DNA from 2 places in the Bacillus sp. es.036 genome. Region 2 is predicted to be linked to the other one. Evidence: riboswitches for the same ligand, from Rfam matches in the RefSeq annotation. Region 2 holds a riboswitch; the other holds the start of a gene.
What was found. Region 2 has a riboswitch for thiamine pyrophosphate ahead of thiE (thiamine phosphate synthase). Riboswitches for the same ligand answer to the same signal wherever they lie in the genome.
Positions count from the first base shown of each region.

Region 1: another riboswitch for thiamine pyrophosphate. It lies ahead of tenA (thiaminase II); the one in region 2 lies ahead of thiE (thiamine phosphate synthase).

Region 1 is NZ_PDIZ01000001.1:770,227-778,651, forward strand. Features, by position in the region: gene ku (non-homologous end joining protein Ku) at 1-93, opposite strand, end outside; gene ATG70_RS04040 (SDR family oxidoreductase) at 223-1,092, opposite strand; gene ATG70_RS04045 (histidine kinase N-terminal domain-containing protein) at 1,236-2,399, shown strand; TPP riboswitch at 2,436-2,538, shown strand; gene tenA (thiaminase II) at 2,679-3,371, shown strand; gene ATG70_RS04055 (ECF transporter S component) at 3,368-3,946, shown strand; gene ATG70_RS04060 (ABC transporter ATP-binding protein) at 3,958-5,406, shown strand; gene ATG70_RS04065 (energy-coupling factor transporter transmembrane component T family protein) at 5,384-6,178, shown strand; gene ATG70_RS04070 (DUF3941 domain-containing protein) at 6,224-6,355, opposite strand; gene ATG70_RS04075 (DegV family protein) at 6,436-7,290, opposite strand; gene ATG70_RS04080 (YitT family protein) at 7,572-8,420, shown strand.
Region 2 is NZ_PDIZ01000001.1:1,997,242-2,005,666, reverse strand. Features, by position in the region: gene ATG70_RS10305 (LTA synthase family protein) at 1-766, shown strand, start outside; gene ATG70_RS10300 (M14 family metallopeptidase) at 935-2,122, shown strand; TPP riboswitch at 2,174-2,290, shown strand; gene thiE (thiamine phosphate synthase) at 2,404-3,039, shown strand; gene thiS (sulfur carrier protein ThiS) at 3,036-3,233, shown strand; gene ATG70_RS10285 (thiazole synthase) at 3,238-3,999, shown strand; gene thiO (glycine oxidase ThiO) at 4,015-5,106, shown strand; gene thiD (bifunctional hydroxymethylpyrimidine kinase/phosphomethylpyrimidine kinase) at 5,122-5,934, shown strand; gene ATG70_RS10270 (ABC transporter ATP-binding protein) at 6,067-6,762, shown strand; gene ATG70_RS10265 (ABC transporter permease) at 6,766-7,539, shown strand; gene ATG70_RS10260 (MTH1187 family thiamine-binding protein) at 7,539-7,844, shown strand; gene ATG70_RS10255 (DUF2759 domain-containing protein) at 7,907-8,092, opposite strand; gene ATG70_RS10250 (hypothetical protein) at 8,236-8,425, opposite strand, start outside.

The DNA of each region.
Region 1 (8,425 bases), 1.2 Mb from region 2:
AAGGTAGCGCATCTTAATATCCTTATCCTCTGTCGCAGCATAAAGCTTAACAGGTATATTAACCAATCCAAAGCTAATAGCCCCCTTCCACATCGTATGCAACACACTCACCCTTTCCAATTCTTTTCACTTAGTTTCTCACAAGAATCAAAAATCATAATAGAAAAAAATGGTGGGAAGTATTGCAGTCGGTTAGCAAAAAAACCTCCAGTGGAGGTTTTTTTAAGAAGTAACGTATTGTCCGCCATTAATGTGGATGGTTTGACCAGTCATATAGGAAGAATCATCCGAGCCAAGAAGGACGTAAGCCGCAGCTAATTCCTCGGGCTGACCCGGTCTTCCCATTGGTGTATTCGTTCCAAAGTTCTTTACTTTTTCAGCAGAAAACGTTGAAGGGATTAGCGGTGTCCAAATGGGGCCAGGTGCAACGCTGTTCACCCTGATTCCTTTACCTACAAGTGATTTCGCGAGACTTCTCGTGAATGTTGTAATCGCTCCTTTTGTACTAGAATAGTCAATGAGCTGTTCATTTCCCTCATAAGCCGTAACGGAAGATGTGTTAATAATCGCACTACCTTTCTTAAGGTGAGGAAGCGCTGCTTTCGTTAAATAAAACATCGAAAAGACGTTCGTTCGAAAAGTCTTTTCAAGTTGCTCGGCTGTAATTTCTTCAATGCTCTGCTTAGGGTGCTGTTCAGCTGCATTGTTAATTAGAATATCCAATTGTCCGAAGTGTTCAATCACCTGATTGATCACGCTTGTCGCAAAGCGTTCATCTCCAATATCTCCAGGTAATAATAAGCACTGAGCACCTTCATCTTCTATTTGTTTCTTCGTATTCTGTGCATCTTCATGTTCGTCCAAGTAGACGATGGCTACATGAGCACCTTCCTTCGCATAAGCGATTGCAACTGCTTCGCCAATTCCGCTATCTCCTCCAGTAATGAGGGCAACTTTACTTGTTAATTTTCCAGAACCCTTGTAGTCTTGGTCCTCTGTAAGGGGGAGGGGGTTCATTTCTTTTTCAGATCCTGGTTGGTGATTTTGATGCTGGGCAGGTTGTCCTTCAGTTTGTCTAAAATCCGGTCGCATGTTAGCACTCCTTTTCCTTTGCCTTTATGTAAGAGTTTACCAATAAAAATCTTTTCTAAACCTAATGTGGGAGAAGTAATGATGACCTTTCCATTACATGATAAAATGAAGCATACTTAAATGTAGTTTGTGAGGCGAAAGGCATGAATGTTGATTTAAAAGAATCGGAATTTAAAGAACAGCTCGCTTCGTTTTTAGAAGAGAGTCAGCCCCAAATTGTTGAAAAATGGTTGGTGGGGGCAAAAATTTCTCCTGATGATCCTTACTATGAAGAAATCATAAAAAATGGAAAGCGCACGGTTGAACTGATTTCTCGCTATATTCGAGTGCAGGATGAAAATTGGATCATCACGCTAACGAAAAAAATTGCTAATGAACGAATTGAGGCAAATGTTAATATAGGCGAATTTATTGCGAATATTAACTTCGGTCGATCCGTTGTGCTCTCAGTTCTACATGAGTCATCTTTTAACAGAAATGAATTGTCGCAAGGACTGCAAATTATAAATAATTACTTTAACGCTTATTCTTATCATTCGGTTACGGAATATACGAAGCTGAAAGATCATATTATTCAGGATAAAAATAAATTTATTCAAGAAATGCACAGCGATCGGTTAACCATTCTTGGCCAACTTGGGGCGAGTTTTGCCCATGAGTTTCGTAATCCCTTAACCTCAATTAAAGGGTTTTTGAAACTAATTGAAGATGAGTGTGAAGCGAATCACCCCTCAGGAAAGCATTATTTTGAAATACTTAACAGTGAAATGAAGAGTCTGGAAGAAAAGGTAAGTCAATTTCTCTTTTTATCGAAAATGCGCGGAATCGATGATCGCCCTCTGTCTTTAAACTTAAGTGGTTTATTACGATACACTATCGACATTCTTTATCCACGTCTTCTTGAATCAAATATAGAAGTCGATACCGACATTGCTGACGATATTCCGTTATTTGGCGTTGAAGAGCAAATGAAACAGGTGGTTCTTAATATCATGATTAACTCCATTGAAGAGTTAAATGAAAACATCATCGAGAAACGAAAAATTCAGGTAAAGGCAAAAGAAAATCACGGAAGAATCACGGTAGAAATTTCGAATAATGGACGTCAAATACCATCGCATCTTGTTGAAAGCATCTTTCAACCGTTTATTAGCACGAAGAGGCTAGGAACAGGACTAGGGCTCTCGGTTTGCAAACAAATTATTGAAAAGCATGAGGGTGTCATCTCCGTTACGTCCAATCCTGAACAAACAACTTTCGTCATCGGGCTTCCAGTGATGGTTGACAAAGGTGTCAAAGAAGAGTAGTTTAATAGTATCAAACGATTACATGTAAAGCTTTTATATATCCACTAGGGGAGTCATTTTAATGACTGAGACAGGTGTACCTGGACCCTTTGAACCTGATCTGGTTAGCGCCAGCGGAGGAAAGTGGAGACGGATGCCACCGCAGCCGCTCCATTTCTGGAGTGGCTTTTTGACGTAGAAAAAACGTTGAAAGCGAGTTGCTTCAGAAATGACGGATCAACGGTATTCAAGCTCCTTTCCTCTTCATCAGGTGGATGAAAAGCGGAGAGGAGTTTTTTTATGTCATTTACGCAACAGTTAAGAGAAGAAGCGGCACCGATTTTTGAGGCGATTTTCAACCATCCATTTGTGAGAGGAATCGCAGAAGGAAAGTTAGAGAAGGAACAATTAGTACACTACGTAAAGCAGGATTTTGAGTATTTGAATACGTTTGTAAGAATCTATGGCATTGCGTTATCAAAGTGTGAAAATCGAGAAGAAATGGCACTTTTCAATGAGCAAATATCTTTTGTCCTTCATAGTGAGATTCATCCACATAACAATTTATGTCGCGCCGCTGGCGTTTCTTATGAAGAGCTACAAGGCTATCCACTTGCGCCGACGTCACACCATTATACGAGACATATGCTTGATGCCGCCCATTCCGGAACGCTAGGTGAAATTATTGCAGCGCTTCTACCATGTCCTTGGACTTACCTTGAGATCGGTCAGCGATTAATGGAAGAGGTAAACCCTAAAGAAGATCATCCTTTTTATGATTGGATCACGTTTTACGGAGAGAAATCAATGGAACCTGTTACCGATCAACTTAGAGGGATACTTGACGGCTGGGCTGAAACGGCACCAGAACGAGAGTTAAAGCGAATCAAAGACTATTTCATGCTTAGCTGTCAGTTGGAATATGGTTTTTGGGAAATGGCTTATCAAGTGGAAGAGTGGCCAGTAGCGATACAAAAAGGTGAGCGCGTATGAAACGATTAAAGCTTTCAGATATTTTAATAACAATTGTGATTGCCCTGGTGTTTGGGATTATTTATAAACTATGGGGACCGGTTTACACCATTTTAAAACCTTTTGGACTACATGTTGGGGACGTCATTTACGGTATGTGGTTCATTGCGGGAACAGTTGCGATTCTTCTTTTACGTAAGCCAGGAGTCGCTTTACTAGCGGAAACCGCTGCTGCATCTGGAGAGTTTCTCGTTGGATCAGAATACGGTTTATCTGTTCTTCTATATGGAATCGTACAAGGACTAGGAACGGAATTAATGTTTGCTTTATTTGGTTACAAACGATACACCGCTTTTGTTGCAGCACTTGGAGGAATTGCTGCAGCGGTAGGCTCATTGGTCATGGATGCTGCCTATGGCTATGTGATGGATCTCGCGCTTTGGAATTTACTTCTTCTTATCGGCGCCCGTTTGTTAGGTGGCTTTTTGATAGCCGGAATTCTTGCCTATTTTCTTGTTGAGGCTTTAGAGAAAACCGGCGTAACCACCTTAATTAGACCTGCAAGCGATGAGGATTACAAGGCGTTGGATCAGTAAGGAGTGGTAACATGAAAGTTGGCGTATCAAATCTTCGTGTAAAGTACGCAGGAGCAAAAACGTTATTGTTTAACAACTTGTCACTTCAAGTTAAAGAGGGAGAAAAAGTCTTATTTCTTGGACCTAGTGGTTGTGGCAAGTCGACACTGTTACAAATTTTATCTGGGTTAATTCCGAATGCCGTTCCAGTTCCGATGAAAGCGGATCAAGTGAAAACCCCTGAGTCTTCGGGCGTCGTCTTTCAAGATCCAGATTCTCAATTTTGCATGCCTTATGTAGATGAAGAGATGGCTTTCGTTCTCGAGAATCGAGCAGTACCTCAACCTGAAATGAAGAAGTTGATTCGTCTCTATCTTCATAAAGTGGGTCTTTACTTTTCTGATCCACATGTTGAAATAAGCTCTCTTTCTCAAGGGATGAAACAGCGTCTCGCCATCGCTTCTATGCTTGCTCTTGAACCAGATGTTATCTTTTTAGATGAACCAACAGCATTGCTCGATCCTGAAGGAACAACGGAAGTGTGGAATACGATAAAGCAAATCAATGAAAAACAAACGATGATCATCGTGGAACATAAAATTGATGAAGTGATTCACTTTGTTGATCGAATTGTGCTATTTGATTCAGAAGGAAAGATGATTGCTGATGCCGATCCTAAAAGTGTGTTTTCATTTTATAAGCCTAAACTAAAGGAATACGGCATCTGGTACCCGGGCGTTTGGGATGAACATAGAGAAGAAAAGAAGCTTCCAGCCCCTTATGTAAAAGGACAGCAGCTGATGGTCATCCATCAGCTTCAAGGCTACCGAGGAAAAACGCCAAAAATTGAAGTATTAGATGCGGTCGCTCATGAGGGCGAATGGATTGTGGTTACAGGTAAAAATGGAGCTGGGAAGAGTTCATTTCTGTTAAGTTTGATGAATGTAATGAAAACAACAGGTACGAAAAGCGTAAGAGGGCAATTAAAAACAATCAAGGCATCGCGAGAGCAGCTTGCTTTTGTTTTTCAAAATCCAGAATTTCAGTTTGTTACAAATTCCGTTTATGATGAGCTTGCTTACTCGCTTGAAATGATGGACGACAAGAAGGTAGCAGAAAAGGTGAAGAACTGGCTAGAGGCTTATGAGTTACATCACGTTCAAACCCTCCATCCTTATCAGCTTTCTACAGGTCAAAAGAGACGGCTAAGCGTGGGGACGGCATTGTTTGGGAATCAACCTGCTTTGTTGTTAGATGAACCAACATTTGGACAGGATGCAAGCAATACATTTAAGCTTCTAGCTTTATTTGAACAATTAAGGTCTAAGGGTATGTTAATAATAATGGTTACGCATGATGAGATGATTGTGCAAAACTATGCTACGAGAGAATGGGTCATACATGAGGGGAAGCTGATAGAAGATAGGGAGTTAGAACGTCGGGAAGAGGAGGAACGTCATGCAGTGGACTCTACAATATGAAGAAACCTGGCTTCATCGCTTAAACCCTGCCTTTAAATTGGTTTTCTTTCTTTCACTATTTCTCACTCTCTTGTTTGTTCATAATCCGAATGTGATGAGCAATTTAACCTTTGTACCATTCATTCTAGTTTTGTTTGCAACAGGACATCGAAGGATCGTCATAGCGCTATTGCTTATCCCGTTTTTATTATTATTTTTCTCAAGTGCATCGAGCATGATGTTTTTTGGGCAGGGGTCCACAACATGGTGGAGATGGGGGATTATTCACATTACGGAAGAAAGCTTTTTTCGAGGGCTGCACATTGGATTTCGAGCTTTAAATTTTGCTCTTTTAGGTTTGTTATTTGCGCTTACGACCCGACCTGTCTTTCTATTTTATTCTCTCATTCAACAGCTTAAAGTGCCGCCGAGGTTTGCCTATAGTTTCATGGCAGCTGTGCGAATTCTTCCCGTAATGGTGGAGGAGTTCCAGCAGCTTAGGGCTGCTTTATTAATTCGAGGAGTGAAAAAGAAAAAAGGGCTGCGACGCGTCACGCAATCCATTATGCTCTACGCTGTTCCGCTACTCTCACAAAGCATTCGTAGAGCTCATCGGATTGCTGTTGCGATGGAAGCGAAGCAGTTTAATAATAAAGAGAGAACGTATTATTACAACCAGACTTTTTCGAAAGTAGACATTTATTTTGTTCTCTATATCATAGCGGGCTTTTGTCTCTCATATTGGATCGGTTATACGTTCCCATACTTTGAGATAACAGATGTTCGAAATTAAGAAACCAGCTAGTTAAACTAGCCGGTTTCTTCGTGTTTTAAAGCCTTATAAATGATCGGTGTCTTTTGAATATTGATGTTTACCGCCTTCACGGTTTTCTTCTTTTAACCTGTTTTTTAACATTCGTTTAGCGTTTTTATCAACAGGTTTTTTGTTGTTATCTTTTGTCGATGACAATTCAAGTCCTCCCTTGCTGTCAGGATGGCCATGCACATTTATAGAGTACACGATAATGCGACATCCTATGTAAAAGGAAGCTACTTATTTAGGAAAAATAAAGCAAGCGTGCCTGGACCCGAGTGAGAACCGATCGTTGCGCCTACTTCATGAATGACGAAGCGTTCACTACCATATGTTTCTTGAATCGCGCTTTTTAACTTTTCGGCGCTTTCAAGATCGTCACCGTGAGAGATACCGATTAATTGAGACTGTAGATTGACACCGCGTTCTTGCATGATCTCGACCATCCGCTTTGTCACTTTGTTTTTACCACGTATCTTTTCAATTGGGATAAGCTTTCCATCATCCACATGAAGCACTGGTTTGATTTTTAACATTCCGCCAAAGAAGGCAGAAGCTTTACTTACTCGACCGCCACGCTGAAGAAATTCGAGGTCATCTACTGTGAAAATGTGTTCCATATGCGTTAAATAATCGCTGTGCAAGCTTTCAGAAATTTGTTCAAAGGATTTCCCGTTCTCAGCAAGCTCTGCAGCATGAATCGCCATAAGTCCATAACCAAGTGACGCTGCCTTTGAGTCAATCACTTCCATTTGAACGTTGGGGAATTCTTCCTGGACTTCATTTTTTATAATAGCAGCAGATTGATACGTTCCAGAGATACCTGATGATAGGGCGATATAAATGAATGGCTGACCTTTTTCGGCATATTTCATAAACGTTTCTTTTATTCTTGCTGGAGGAATTTGCGACGTTTTAGCCATAGTTCCTTCACGTAACAGTTTGTACAATTCTTTCGCCTGAATTTCTTCTCGGTCATAATATTCTTCCTGGCCAATGATGACCATTAAAGGCATGATTTCAATTTGGTGCTTTTTCACAAGATCCTCAGGTAAATCTGAGGCGCTATCCGTAATAATTTGAACGTTCATATTGGACCATCGTCCCTTCATCAATTATTAAATACGTATGTAGATTGAAGCTTGTTTTCTTAAAGTTTATCCCCTAGTCCAATGGAAATCAATCCTATTAAAGAAGTTGAATAGAAAACAGTTGACGTAGTTGAAATTGTTTGTTTAGATAAACATGGCAAAGTCGAAGGGTTTATTTGAAACCTAACGATGAACGACAAAGTGTTTGAGCGAAAAAAATGATTACGTGAGAACTCAACTAAAATTCTGTAAACGAGTTAAAGCTCTGTTTCAAAAAGAAGGTGCTATGTTTGGAAGAAGTAAAAAAAATTATTATTATTCTCTTAGGTGCGGTTCTCGGGGCTGTTTCTCTTAACTTGTTTCTAATTCCTGCAAATGTGTATGCGAGCGGGTTTACAGGGATCGCGCAGCTCATTTCAAGCGTACTAAGTGACTATACACCACTTAACATCTCGACAGGTATTCTGCTCTTGTTACTCAATATTCCTGTTGCCATTCTTGGATGGAAGAAAGTAGGGAAGTCCTTTACATTATATAGTGTGATTAGCGTAGGGGCTACCACTATATTCCTTGAAATCATTCCGGTCCAAGCGCTTTCAGAGGATATTTTGTTAAATGCTGTATTTGGAGGCGTCATTGCAGCGATTGGTATCGGTTTTACGTTAAAATGGGGGGCTTCTACGGGCGGAATGGACATTGTCGCTATGATCCTTTCTAGAATGAAAGATCGTCCGATTGGTACGTATTTCTTTAGCATGAACGCGTTGATTATTCTAACAGCGGGAATGCTGTACGGCTGGGAAAAAGCGCTTTACACGCTCGTTACCTTATATGTATCCTCTCGCGTGATTGATGTCATTCACACTCGTCACGAAAAACTAACGGCCATGATCGTAACAGCGAAAGGTGACGAAATGCAAAAAGCCATTCACGATCGTTTAGTAAGAGGAATCACCAAGCTTCCAGCCAAAGGAGCCTACCGCGGTGAACCAAAAGAAATGCTTATGATCGTCGTCACAAGATATGAACTCTATGACCTTGAACACATCATTCAAGACATCGACCCAACCGCCTTCACCAACATCGTCAACACCACAGGCATATTTGGTTTCTTTAGAACGGATGGTTAGAAAAG
Region 2 (8,425 bases):
CGATAATTCAATCGGATGGGGATTGAAAGATGAATATTTCTTTGATCAATCCATTAAGTATTTAGAAACAATGCCAGAACCTTACTATGCTAAATATATTACCCTTACGAATCATTTCCCTTTCACTCTTGAATCAGAAGATGAATATATTCCAGAGTGGACTTCAGACGATGGTACTGTAAACAGATTTTTCACAACGGTTCGCTATCAGGACGAAGCTGTTAAAAAATTCTTTGAGCGCATGAAAGAAGAAGGACTATATGAAGATTCAATCTTTGTTATGTATGGGGATCACTATGGTATCTCTGAGAACCATAATAAAGCAATGGGCGAGTTTCTAGGGAAAGAAATCACACCATTTGAATCGACAGAACTACAAAAGGTTCCTCTTATTATCCATATCCCTGGCCAGGAGGGAGAAGTAATGGATCAAGTGGGTGGACAAATTGATTTGAAACCTACAATCATGCACCTTCTCGGAATTGAAACAAAAGATATGATTAAGTTTGGTAATGACCTGTTTGCAGAAGAACAGGATAATTTCACGATACTTCGTGATGGAAGTTTCATTACAGAAAATAACCTTTATACGAAAAATGTTTGTTATGATAAGGAAACCGGAGAAGAAACGGATAAAGCTGCCTGTGAACCATACATGGAAAAGGCAAAAACAGACCTTGCTTACTCAGATAAAATTGTGTACGGCGATCTGCTTCGTTTCTTAGGAAAGCATGGAGAGCAACAAGAAGATGCCGAGGTAAAATAAACCACCAGAAAAACCACGCTTTTAAAGCGTGGTTTTTTTTATATGCATCTAAACATAGAAGTGGAGATAATAAACATCTTCTTCTGAGAAAAGCTTTATTCACGAAGCATAGGCCACCCTTCTAGTCATATTATTGTAAGAGGGAGATGACATGTGGGAGGGTGAATGATGAAAATTAGGGTGAAAAGTGGGGACAGCCTTTGGAAATATAGTCGTGTCTTTCAAATACCGCTCCGTCTCATTTTAGATAGCAACAATCTTGAAGATCCTGATCAGTTGATGATTGGAGAACAAATACAGATCCCTGGTTATGTAACAAAAAGTTATACGATTAAACAAGGAGATACATTATGGAAAATAGCGGGTTGGTATGGTGCGCCTTTAGACGGTGTTTTATTGCTAAATGATCAAAATCCCTTTTCGCTAAAGCCGGGTGAGAAAGTGAACATCCCGATTCGTGTCACGTGGTCACTGATAAACCCCGATCAAAATTATGATTATGGGACTCTTGTTAAGGATATCCGAAAAATCCTTGGTGTTTACCCATTTATTAAAAGAGGACTAATTGGTGAGACAGTAATGGGAAAACCAATTCCGGAATTAGTGGTAGGAACTGGCGTGAAAAAAGTTCACATGAATGGCTCATTCCACGCAAATGAGTGGTTAACGACAACTTTAATCATGAAATTTATCGATGATTATGCACAAGAATTAACAAGTAGCCAGCAGCTTAGCGGTGTCTATCTCCCCCCGCTTTATGAATCCACTTCTTTGTCACTCGTTCCAATGGTCAATCCAGATGGTGTTGATCTTGTCATTAATGGTTTACCTGAAGAGGAACCCTATCGTTCTCTTGCAAATGAGATTAACAATGGGAGTGACCAATTTAGTCGTTGGAAGGCGAACATTCGAGGTGTTGATTTAAATAATCAATACCCGGCCAAATGGGAAGTAGAAGCTGAGCGTAAACCAACAAAGCCATCTCCAAGAAATTACCCGGGAAAAGCCCCGCTTACTGAACCAGAAGCAATTGCAATTGCTGATTTAACTAGAAGAAAGAAGTTTGACAGAGCGCTAGCATTCCATTCACAGGGTGAAGTGATTTTTTGGGGATTTGAAGGTCTTGAACCCCCTGAGTCGGAAATTCTTGTAACAGAATTTTCTCGCTTAAGTGGCTATCTACCCATTCGGTATGTTGATAGTTTTGCAGGTTACAAGGATTGGTTTATACAGGATTTTAGAAGACCTGGTTTCACTGTTGAAATCGGGAAAGGAGAGAATCCTTTACCAGTTAGCCAATTTAACGATATTTATCAAAATACGATAGGCATCTTTTTGTCTTCCCTATACATGTAGGGAGCTTGAATTCTAAGAGCTTTTTTGTCATAATAATAGTAATTTCATAATTTCTAAGACTAGGGGTGCCTTCAAATAAGGGAAGGCTGAGAAAAAGAAACCGTTATTTCTTTTACCCTTGAACCTGATCTGGTTGATACCAGCGTAGGGAAGTCGGTAGCGGTGTTTTTATACTACCCCCATTCCATACGCGGAATGGGGGTTTTTCACGTTCTAGCGTCTTTTATCTCATTTTTGTAGAAATGTGAAGTAAGTCATAACGATAATGGAGGAAGCCAGTCATGAAGCAGTTTCAATTATATGTGATTACAGGAGAAGAATTTCATCCAGATCGAGATTTAGTCGACGTAATGGAGGAAGCCATACGAGGTGGAGCGGATATTATTCAGCTACGTGATAAAACAAATTCAAAAAAAGTAGTGCTTGAAAAAGCGCTAAAGTTAAAAGCATTAACAAAAAAGTACAATATACCGTTTATTGTTAATGATCATATTGATGTCGCTCTAGCTGTTGATGCAGACGGTATTCATTTAGGGCAAGATGATTTGCCTTTAGAAACGGCAAGAAAAATCATTGGACCAGGTAAAATAATCGGAATCTCAACTCATCGTATTGAAGAAGCGCTTGCTGCAGAAAAGGGAGGAGCTGATTACATCGGGGCAGGTCCAATTTTTCCGACTAACAGTAAAAGCGATGTGGTAGACCCTGTTACTACTGAATATATCAAGGAAGTGACTTCTGAAATTTCCATTCCATTTGTCGCCATTGGAGGAATTAAACTACACAATGTTTCAGACGTCTTACGTGCGGGGGCGAAACGGATTTGTGTGATCAGCGAAGTAGTAGGAAGTGACGATGTGAAAGGAACATGTGAATTATTTCAGCAAGTGATTAAAAGTGAGGTGATCGAGAAGTGAGATTACAAATAAATGGCGATGAGCACCATCTAGACGTGATTACGTTGAAGGATGTTGTGAAGCATTTTGGTTTGCAAGAAGGTCTGGTTGTAACAGAGGTAGATGGGACAATTATTGATCGATCGAACTGGAAAGATATCAATGTACAAGATGGCATGAAAATTGAACTTGTTCACTTTGTAGGTGGAGGTTGAGTAAATGACTAACAAATTAACAATAGCTGGTAAACAATTATCATCGAGGCTTTTTCTAGGCACAGGAAGATACCCAAATCCATATGTTCAAAACAAGGCGATTGAGGTTTCCGAAGCGGAGGTTCTCACGTTCGCGATTCGAAGAGTGAATCTTTCAGCACCAGACGAAGATGCGATCCTTCAACACATCGAAAAACCATTTCAATATTTACCGAATACTTCAGGTGCAACATCAGCAGAAGAAGCGATTCGAATCGCTCGTTTAGCAAAAGCATCTGGACTAAGTGATTGGATTAAGATCGAAGTGAGCCAAGATGAAAAAATGCTCATTCCTGATCCAATCGAAACTCTAAAAGCAACAGAAATCTTAGCGAACGAAGGGTTTATTGTCTTGCCGTACACATCAGATGATCCTGCACTTTGTTATCGATTACAAGAAGCTGGTGCCGCGGCAGTGATGCCAGGTGGGTCTCCCATTGGTACAGGTCTTGGTATTTTAAATCCTTATAATATTGAACGGATTACTGAGAAGCTTACAGTGCCAGTGATCGTAGATGCTGGTCTTGGAAGTGCAGCTGATGTTACAGAGGCAATGGAACTCGGCGCAGATGGCGTGCTGTTAAATACAGCGATAGCAAAAGCGAGAAACCCAGTTATGATGGCAGAGGCTGTAAAACATGCGATTCAAGCTGGAAGGTTGTCCTATAGCGCAGGTAGAATTTCTAAAAAGAAGTATGCGACGGCGAGTAGTCCGATACAAAGCTAAGAAAGGAGGATCTATATGGCTAGAATCACGATTATTGGTGGCGGAGTGATCGGTTTATCCATTGCATTTGAATGTCAAAGAAGAGGACATAACGTTACTGTGGTCGAAGCGCAGCAATGTGGTGGACAGGCTTCTGGTGCAGCAGCAGGAATGCTTGCTCCATATTCTGAAATTGAAGAAGACCCTGACGATTTTTTCCGACTATGCCAAAGGAGTTTGCAGATTTTTCCTAAATGGCAAGAAGAGGTCAAACGTCATTCGGATATTGATTTTGAGTACAATGAAAGTGGTAGTCTTTATTGTATTTATCATGAAGCCGACCGTCTTTCTCTTGAAACAAAACAGGCATGGCAAAGAAAGTTTAACGTTGAATCGACGATCTTAAGCGCTGAAGAAGTAAGCGTTAAAGAACCAGGGCTCTCTAGAGATGTTGTTGCCGCTTTATGGTGTCCCGAAGAGTCTCATATTTATGCCCCTGGCTATGTGGCGGCTCTTTTACAAGCCTGCCGTAATCTAGGTGTTCATGTCATCGAATATGTGGGAGATGCAACGCTTGATGGTTATGCTGTTGTAACAAAACAGGAGCGAATTGACAGTGATCAGGTTGTTCTTGCAGCAGGGGCCTGGTCAATGTATTGGGAAAAAGAGCTTGGCTGCACATTGCCCGTATATCCGATCCGCGGACAAATCTGTGCATATGAAGCTCCACCTTTAAACCACATTGTTTTTACAAGCCAGGGGTATTTGGTAGCTAAAGCGAATGGTTCCGTTGTGGTCGGTGCCTCAGAGGATATCGCTAATTTTGATACGAACGTAACAGAACATGGGATTGGTCGTCTCGAAAAGTGGAGCAAGAAGGTGATGCCTGTTCTCGAGAAGATGGATCCATTTCATAAATGGGCCGGGTTAAGGCCGGCTACACAGGATGGTTTTCCACTTATTGGAAAGTTAATTGAGAAACCGAGGGTTATTTTGGCGACCGGACATTATCGAAATGGAATTTTACTTAGCCCAATTACGGCAAAAATCGTAGCGGATGAAATTGATCAGGTTCCCCAACAAATTGCAATTGGTCAATTTCGTCCGGATCGTTTTCAGGCTATCTAATAAGGAGAGGGTCTAATGTATAAAGCACTGACGATTGCTGGTTCAGATAGTGGTGGCGGAGCTGGGATTCAGGCTGATTTAAAAACGTTTCAAGAGCGCAACGTGTTTGGGATGAGTGCGATTACAGCACTTACAGCTCAGAACACGCTTGGCGTTCATCATGTGTTCCCACAAACGGTCGAAGCGGTGCAATCACAGCTAGATGCTGTTCTCTCAGATATTGGGGCGGACGCAGTAAAAACTGGGATGCTTTTTTCGAGTGAAATCATTCTTGCGGTTTCGGAAAAGATAAGGGACTACAATGTCTCAAATCTTGTTATTGATCCTGTGATGATCGCAAAAGGTGGGGCGTCTCTTTTGCAAAATGAAGCAAAATTGGCTATGAAAGAAAAGCTTTTTCCGCTAGGAGCTGTTATTACGCCTAATCTTCCTGAAGCAGCCGAATTGCTAAATTGTAATGCTATTACTTCTATCAAGGGTATGGAGGAGGCGGCAAAAACCCTACATGAAAGCGGTGCAAAAGCTGTTCTTATTAAAGGTGGACATATGACGAGTAATACTGCTGTGGATGTTCTGTATCTAAACGACCGCTTTTACCATTATGAATCAGAGCGTATTGAAACAAAACACACTCACGGAACTGGTTGCACGTATTCAGCTTGTATCGCAGCTGAACTTGCTAAGGGGAGGCCGATCCCCGAGGCTGTAGCTATTGCAAAAGAATATATTACGGCTGCTATAACACACGCCCTCCCAATAGGAAAAGGAATTGGGCCAACAAACCATGCTGCTTATCGACAAACACAAACTTCCATCATGAAAACTTAACCCTGCTTCTGCAGGGTTTTTTTATGTGAATAAGTTTGCTATTCGAATGAGGAGGGGAAAAATACATAGACTAAGCAAGGAACTTTGAGAATGGTGTTAATGAAGCAATTCGCTTTCAAGAAAGGAAGTTCAATGAATAAACTAATCGAAGTAGAAAATGTATCCAATGAACGTGTAACGGATGTTCAATTTTCATTAATGGAAGGCAGTTTAACGACAATTATCGGACCCTCAGGTGCAGGGAAGAGTAGCTTATTACTTTTGTTAAATAGACTAGAAGATCCGGATGAGGGTGAAATCCACTTTAAAGGGAAAAAAATTAGCGATTTTCCTATATCGGAGCTGCGTAGAAACATTGGTATGGTGTTTCAACAGGCTCATTTATTTGATGGAACGGTTGAAGATAATTTAAAGTTTGGTCCTTCTCTTCAAAAAAAGTGGGAGCCCAATGATGGGGTTAAGTTATTGGAAAAAGTACAGTTGCCTGAAGCGTTTTTAACGAAAGAAGTAGAAAATTTATCTGGTGGCGAACAGCAGCGCGTGGCATTTGCAAGAACGCTTGCTAATAATCCTGAGGTATTGTTATTAGACGAAGTGACCAGTGCACTTGATATGCGGACAGTGGATTTGATGGAAGAATTGTTACATAAGCTCGTGAATGAAGAAGGGAAGACAATTTTGATGATTACACATGACCTTAAGCAAGCAGAAAGACTTGGTAGCTATACCCTATTTATGAATGAAGGTAGGGTTGAAGAGCAAGGAAAAACAACCGAATTGTTTTATCAACCAAAATCCGCTACGTTAAAGCACTTTCTCGAAGGATAATTTATGACGAACATATCGAACCTTTCATTGCTTACAATGATTCTATTTGTCATGATTCCTGTTTCGCTTTCTTATTTGTTTTCGCTCGGGATAGGCAAATCAGCTATATGGTCTTCTATCCGCGGCGTCGTTCAATTGTTTTTTATAGGTTATGTTCTCACATTTCTCTTTTCTATTCCAGATTGGCAGGGGGTAGGATTGTGGGTAGCTGTTATGCTAGTCATTGCTTCTCTTCAAGCATCAAAGAGAGGAAAGGGGATTCCGTACGCTTTTCTCCTGTCGTTCTCTTCGCTTATTCTTATTGAAGTGTTTGTTTTGTCATTATGGATTGTATTTGATATTATTCCTTTTCGATCTGAACAGGTTATTCCGATGAGTGGAATGATTATTGGTAATAGTATGGTGGCAACTGGTCTTGCATTTGAGAGAATGAAGAACGAGTTTCACGATAGTAAAGGAGAAATTCTTGCAGCATTATCGCTTGGAGCAAATGCTTCGCAAGCTTCTCAAATGATTATTAGAAAAACGATTCGCGCAGCGATGATTCCTAATGTGGATGGATTAAAAACGATTGGACTTGTGCAATTGCCAGGGATGATGACAGGACTAATTCTTGGTGGGGCTTCGCCAATTGAAGCCATTCGCTATCAGATCGTCATTTCGATTAGCATCTTTTCATCTGTATCCATTTGTGCGATGATTATTTCATTGGTGACGTATCGCTTTTTCTTTAATCGAAAAATGCAGTTACTTGAAGAAAAGGGAGGAAAAAAATAATGGCAATTGTAGATGTTACAGTGATTCCAATTGGAACGGAAACACCAAGTGTTAGTAAGTATGTAGCGGATGTACAGGAGGTTCTAGAATCGTTTTCTGATCGGATTACATATCGTTTAACACCTATGAGTACTCTTATTGAAGGAGATATTTCTGATCTCCTAGATGTTGTTAAAGCGATTCATGAAGCGCCCTTTCAAGCAGGTATTGAGCGTGTAGCCACCAATCTACGAATCGATGATCGTCGTGATAAAAAGGTGAAAATGGAAGATAAACTCGAATCAGTTAAAAGACATTTAAAATAAAAGTAACATGACGTATCATGTGCTTCTAAGACATAAAAAAAACAGCCGAAATGGCTGTTTTTTTAGTGGCCTCCGCCGCCACCAGATCCGAAAAGAATATCGATCATTGTAGCAACAGTAAAGGCGCCGAATACAAGCACTGTTAATCCTGCAAAGGCAAGGCCCATAAAGTTCTTTTCACGAAGGGAACGAAAAACACCCCATACGCAAAATAAAGTAACGATTGCAAAAATAATTGCTAATCCCATTTGGAATACCTCCCTATCCATGCACTCATTATCAGTATACCCGTAAAATGACTGTTGCATGGTTGAATCGTAAATTTTTCTTGAATGGTATGTACGATAAGTCCTTTCTTATTTTAACCGTTTTCTTTTCGTTTGTCGAGGTGTTATTCACTCGAAAATGTAAGTTCAATGTTGTAAGCTCGAGCAATACCCTGCATTAATTCTATGTGCATTCGATCGACAAAAAAAAGCTGGTCATTCCGGCAAATGAAATGCTCTTCCATTTGTAAAAGCGCCATTTTTTTTTGTTGGTCGTCTCCATTAAGTATCCTGAACCACGCAACCATTTCTTTG